2 linked regions of the Anaerobacillus sp. CMMVII genome follow. The protein of the gene in region 1 binds, or shares a complex with, the protein of each later gene. Links are inferred from orthologs where the notes say so. Each region holds a gene or a part of one and is shown on either strand. Other genes may lie near its edges.

Region 1 (3,163 bases):
GATGCAGCAATTAAAGGTAAGCGTGATGAACTTCTAGGTCTGAAGGAAAATGTAATTATCGGTAAGCTTGTTCCAGCTGGTACTGGTATGCAAAGATACCGTAACATTGACCTTGCATTTGCAGGTCAAGAAGAAGCAGGAGATAGTGAAGTACAGGAAGTTGAAAAAGAAATTGTACTTCATGACTAAAAAATGTTGACACTAATGCATGTGGATGGTATTATATCTAAGTGCGTTAAAAGATACCTGATACTTTGGAGGATAAAACATGTCTTATGAAAAAGTAGCACAGGCTGAAGAAAAAGTTATTGGCACGAAACAAACATTGAAGGCTTTAGAGGATGGGATCGTTAAAGAGTTATATGTTGCTAGTGATGCTGATTATAAAGTAATTTATAAAGTAGTCGCATTAGCAGAAAAAAAAGACGTCCCTACCATAAAAGTTCAATCCATGAAAAAGCTTGGAAAAGCTTGTGGAATTGATGTTTCAGCAGCCACTGTAGCGATATTGAAGTAAACTACGTTTTTGCTAAAGTGTAAAAGCTTTGGCAAAAACGTTACTTTCGGAAATTGATGAACCACCTGGCTCAGTGGTCTTTAAAAATGTTTTAGGGAAGGAGGAAATCAAATGCCTACAATTAACCAATTGGTACGTAAAGGTCGTACAGATAAAGTTAAAAAGTCTGACTCTCCTGCGTTAAACAAAGGTTATAACAGCTTCAAGAAGTCACAAACTAACCAATCTTCACCGCAAAAGCGTGGTGTATGTACTCGTGTTGGTACAATGACTCCGAAAAAACCGAACTCAGCATTACGTAAGTATGCTCGTGTACGTTTAACTAACGGAATTGAGGTTACTGCATACATCCCAGGGATTGGTCACAACTTACAAGAGCACAGCGTAGTTCTTATTCGCGGTGGACGTGTAAAAGACTTACCAGGGGTACGTTACCACATCGTACGTGGAGCTCTAGATACAGCTGGAGTTCAAAACCGTATGCAAGGTCGTTCTAAGTATGGAACTAAGAGACCTAAAGCAGCTAAAAAATAATGTAAGAAAAATAAAATGTTTAATGATTGAAAGGAGGGGAAATAATGCCTCGTAAAGGACCTGTAGCTCGTAGAGATGTATTACCTGATCCGCTTTATAATTCAAAGTTAGTAACTCGTCTAATCAACCGTATCATGGTTGATGGTAAAAGAGGAGTAGCACAAACGATTTTATATAGAGCATTTGATCTAGTTCAAGAACGTACTGGAAATAACCCAATGGAAGTTTTTGAACAAGCTATTAAAAACATCATGCCTGTTCTTGAAGTTAAAGCTCGCCGTGTTGGTGGTGCTAACTATCAAGTGCCGATCGAAGTTAAACCTGAGCGTCGTACGACGTTAGGACTTCGTTGGTTAGTTAACTACTCTCGTCTTCGTGGAGAAAAAACGATGGAAGAGCGTTTAGCTAACGAAATCATGGATGCTGCAAACAACACTGGTGCAGCAGTTAAGAAGCGTGAAGACACGCACAAGATGGCTGAAGCGAACAAAGCATTCGCTCACTATCGTTGGTAGGATCAATCGAACTTATCATATTATTATAGCTAGAGAAGTCGGACGGACGTTTAGTTTTTTACTAAACGTCTATCGTCAGGCTTGTTAAGCTATATACAACTAAAATAATTCTCAACATTAGGAAGGAGAAAGAAACCTATGGCAAGAGAGTTCTCCTTAGAAAAGACACGTAATATCGGTATCATGGCTCACATCGATGCTGGTAAAACAACTTGTACTGAGCGTATTCTTTTCTATACAGGCCGTATCCACAAGATTGGTGAAACTCATGAAGGAGCTTCACAAATGGACTGGATGGAGCAAGAGCAAGAGCGTGGTATTACAATCACATCTGCTGCAACAACTGCTCAATGGAAAGGTCACCGCATCAATATCATCGATACACCTGGACACGTAGACTTCACTGTAGAGGTAGAACGTTCTTTACGTGTACTTGATGGAGCTGTAGCAGTTCTAGATGCACAATCCGGTGTAGAACCGCAAACAGAAACTGTTTGGCGTCAAGCGACTACATATGGTGTTCCACGTGTTGTATTCGTAAACAAAATGGACAAAATGGGTGCAGACTTCTTATATTCAGTAGGAACGTTACATGATCGTTTAGCTGCTAACGCTCATCCGATTCAGTTACCAATTGGTGCTGAGGATGATTTTAATGGTATTATCGACCTTGTAGAAAACGTTGCATACTTCTATGAAGATGATCTTGGTACACGTACTGATGCTAAAGAAATTCCTGAAGAGTATAAGGAATTAGCTGCAGAATGGCGTACAAAGTTAATCGAAGGCGCAGCTGAATTAGATGAAGAATTGATGATGAAATATTTAGAAGGAGAAGAAATCACGAAAGAAGAGCTTAAAGCGGCTATCCGTAAAGCTACAATCAATGTTGATTTCTATCCTGTAGTTTGTGGATCTGCATTTAAGAACAAAGGTGTTCAATTATTATTGGATGCAGTTCTTGAATATTTACCAGCTCCTACAGATGTACCATCAATCAAAGGTACTTTACCTGACAGTGAAGAAGAAGTAACTCGTGAATCAAGTGATGAAGCACCATTCTCAGCACTTGCATTTAAGGTTATGACTGACCCTTACGTTGGTAAACTTACATTCTTCCGTGTATACTCTGGTACAGTAAACTCTGGTTCTTACGTGCTTAACTCAACAAAAGGTAAGCGTGAAAGAATTGGACGTATCCTTCAAATGCATGCGAACTCTCGTGAGGAAATCTCAATGGTTTACTCTGGTGATATCGCAGCTGCAGTTGGTCTTAAGGATACAACAACTGGAGATACATTATGTGAAGAGAAAAACGCTGTAATCTTAGAATCAATGCAATTCCCAGAGCCAGTTATCTCATTATCTGTTGAGCCTAAGTCAAAGGCTGACCAAGATAAAATGGGTATGGCACTTTCGAAGCTTGCTGAAGAAGATCCAACGTTCAAAACTCACACTGATGAAGAAACAGGACAAACGATTATCGCTGGTATGGGTGAGCTTCACTTAGATATCATCGTAGATCGTATGCGTCGTGAATTCAAAGTTGAAGCTAATGTTGGTGCTCCACAGGTTGCTTACCGTGAAACAATCCGTA
Region 2 (3,140 bases), on another replicon or contig:
AATGCTTGTTGAACCCCTTCACCTGAAACATCACGCGTAATTGATGGATTTTCAGATTTGCGAGCTACTTATCAATCTCATCAATATAAATTATCCCTTTTTCTGCTTTTCTACATCATAGTCAGCTGCTTGAATAAGCTTTAAAAGGATATTCTCAACATCTTCACCTACATATCCAGCTTCAGTTAGACTTGTCGCATCAGCTATAGCAAAAGGAACGTTTAAAATCCGTGCCATAGTTTGAGCTAGAAGGGTTTTACCACTTCCTGTAGGTCCAATCATACAAATATTACTTTTTGAAAGTTCAACATCGTCGCCTTTTTGGCCTGAATTAATTCTTTTGTAGTGATTATATACAGCCACTGATAGCGTCTTCTTAGCTTGCTCTTGGCCAATGACATAATCGTCTAATATTTCTCTAATCTCTTTAGGTTTTGGAATATCCTGGAAGTCAACTTCTTCTTCGGTACCCAGTTCTTCCTCGACAATTTCAGTACATAATTCGATACACTCATCACATATATAGACGCCTGGTCCGGCAACAAGTTTCCTCACTTGGTCCTGTGTTTTACCACAAAAAGAACACTTAAGCTGACCCTTTTCATCATTAAATTTAAACATAATCATTTCACCCCTCAAAGTTAGTTCTATATCTTCGCATTATAGAAAAAAATTTACTAATTTGTTGATTTCTCGTTACTTTAATAAAGTTTATTAAAGTAAAAAAGATGTTTAATAAATTGGCCGTTTATTACTTGCTTATATGTATTGCATTTTATCATATTTAACGCTAAAAGCGTTAATAGAAGCACCTGTACTTTCCCAGGTATATGTACTTAATAGTATTTTACCCAATTTCAAAATTGTTCTAACTAGAAAAACTCGGCCTTTTTTCTCTAGCTAAAAATGATATAAAAAGTATATGTATTTAGTTCAACTTTTACCTCCTTTTTCCCTTTTTTTATACAGAAGATTTTCCCATAATCTTTAGTAATGCAAAATGAGGTTAAGCGATATGTAGTTATCTTTTCAAGATTTTTACAATGACTTTAGTATAAAACAAGGCACGAATAAATCGTGCCTTGTTTTTATTTTTCAGATAAGAAAGTTTGGTATTTCAATAAGAAAAACTTATTTTCCCAGTAAGGTCTATCCTTTAACAGACCCCACTCCTTTTCTCATTAAGCAACTACTTTGCTATTTCTACAAGGAAATCTACTGCTTTACGAACTTTTAAGTCACCTTTTAATGCTTCGATGCCGCCTTGCATTGCTAATATTTGTTTTAGCTCGTCTACAGAACGCTTATAAAGTTCTGCCATCTTTTCAAGTTCTGCATTAACTTCTTCATCAGACACTTCAAGATTTTCAACTTCTGCAATAGCCTCAAGAGTTAAGTTAATACGAACTCTCTTTTCAGCATCTCCTTTAAATTGCTCACGCATACCATTTTCATCTTGACCAGAGAATTGGTAGTACATGTCAAGGCTTAATCCTTGAGCTTGAAGACGTTGACCAAACTCTTCAAACATACGATCAATTTCCGTATCAATCATAGATTGTGGAAGGTCAATCGTAGCATTTTCAGCAGCTTTTTCAACTAATGTATCACGCTTATTATGATCTGCTTCAGTAGTTTTGTCTTGGATCATTTTTTCTTTGATATCAGCTTTTAAAGCATCTAAAGTTTCAACTTCTTCGTTTACATCTTTCGCAAACTCATCATCTAGTTCAGGTAATTGCTTACGCTTAATATCATGAACAGTTACCTTAAACACTGCTGGTTTACCTGCAAGTTCAGGAGCATGGTATTCTTCAGGGAACGAAACTTCAACATCTTTTGATTCTCCAGATTTAACACCAACTAATTGCTCTTCAAAACCAGGAATGAACGAACCAGATCCGATTTCTAACGAATAGTTTTCACCTTTTCCACCTTCGAAAGCAACATCATTAACAAAGCCTTCAAAATCAATAACTGCTGTATCGCCGTTTTCAACTGTTCCATTCTCCACTACTGTTAGTTCAGCGTGCTTTTCTTGAAGACGTTTTAATTCTAACTCAACATCTTCGTCTGTTACAGTTGTTTCCAATTCTTCAATTTCTAAACCTTTATAATCACCTAATTGCACTTCTGGTTTAACTGTTACAGTTGCTTTAACAATTAAGTTTTGGCCTTTGCCCATTTGTTCAACATCAATATCAGGACGGTCTACTGGCTCAATTTTTGTTTCAGCAACAGCTGCTGCATATGCAGTTGGCAATAAAATATCTAGTGCATCTTGATATAAAGATTCTACACCAAAACGTTGTTCGAACATTGCACGAGGAATTTTCCCTTTACGAAATCCAGGTACATTCACTTTTCCTACTACTTTTTTGAAAGCTTGGTTTAAAGCTTCGTCAACTTGTGCGGCTTCTACTTCAATTGTAAGTACGCCTTGATTTCCTTCTAACTTTTCCCATTTTGCAGTCATTTATTCTTTCCCTCCAACATTTCATTCGTTAAGTATTTGTTGTTTGTTTTTGAAAAATCGGCTTGTCCTCTAAGCCTCAAATTCCTGTTACTTTATTTCATTAACTAGGTTAAAGTACATAAAGCACAAAATATATATGATATTCCACCATTTACAACCATTCTATTATACCATACCGCTTCATCATTTCAACTGTCAGAATTTACTTCCATATAGGTTGTTACCAGACAAGAAAGAAAACTACAATTTCAATATTCTTTAAAGGTTTCCTGTTCAATTTTCATGATTTTAGCAGCACAATGTAGCATTTCTTCTACCGTTACATTATATTGCTTTGCTAGCCTCAATTCATCTTCATCAAAGCCTGTCATTTCTGTACCTAGTTTATGTATTGCTGCTGCCCATGAATTTGCACTAAGGGGCTCAGGTGAAATAGGATAAAGGGCATATAAATAGTGCCACCAAATATGTGTAATCATTTCTAATAGACTTGGGTTTTCATTTTCTAATTGTTCAGCTACCAGAGCTAATGTATCATTACCAAACTTTTCATGGAAGACATTTTCAAACTCTGATGCATTGATGGTTATTACGTTGCCAAACTTATGTATTTCAATCAATTCGTCAACCTTTTTATCCTTTAACATTTGTAGAACAATGCTTT

The links.
Region 2: the proteins of rpsG (region 1) and tig are in contact, whole or in part, in a crystal structure (PDB 3GTY), measured with the Thermotoga maritima proteins. The link is inferred for Anaerobacillus sp. CMMVII from one-to-one orthologs. Residues at the interface, in WP_004081843.1 of Thermotoga maritima: Lys34, Lys52, Lys55, Glu59, Arg62, Gln63, Glu66, Asn67, Lys69, Val71, Arg95, Ala109, Lys110, Lys111, Gly112, Arg113, Pro114, Glu117, Glu121, Ile124, Ala125, Tyr127, Asn128, Asn129, Thr130, Gly131, Lys135, Asp139, Arg142, Met143; in WP_004081061.1 of Thermotoga maritima: Glu122, Val124, Val129, Leu130, Tyr133, Glu188, Gly259, Ile262, Tyr263, Glu266, Ser270, Glu273, Gln274, Glu277, Arg308, Gln311, Ile312, Ser315, Tyr316, Glu325, Arg329, Arg336, Leu363, Phe366, Trp367, Arg373, Leu377, Arg381, Leu384, Glu387.

What each region holds. Positions count from the first base shown.
Region 1 is NZ_JACEHK010000001.1:157,451-160,613, forward strand. What follows is about bases 1-2,830. They hold rpsG (30S ribosomal protein S7), read left to right. Parts: upstream 1-1,095; coding sequence 1,096-1,566; downstream 1,567-2,830. Other genes in these bases: rpoC (DNA-directed RNA polymerase subunit beta'), read left to right, coding at 1-189; H1D32_RS00765 (50S ribosomal protein L7ae-like protein), read left to right, coding at 269-517; rpsL (30S ribosomal protein S12), read left to right, coding at 629-1,051; fusA (elongation factor G), read left to right, coding at 1,705-2,830. Outside these bases: more of fusA, read left to right, coding at 2,831-3,163.
Region 2 is NZ_JACEHK010000002.1:582,120-585,259, reverse strand. Bases 334-3,140 are described here. They hold tig (trigger factor), read right to left. Parts: upstream 2,477-3,140; coding sequence 1,190-2,476; downstream 334-1,189. Other genes in these bases: H1D32_RS06920 (tetratricopeptide repeat protein), read right to left, coding at 3,117-3,140; H1D32_RS06925 (hypothetical protein), read right to left, coding at 2,725-3,123. UniProt on the Bacillus subtilis protein: Involved in protein export. Acts as a chaperone by maintaining the newly synthesized protein in an open conformation. Functions as a peptidyl-prolyl cis-trans isomerase.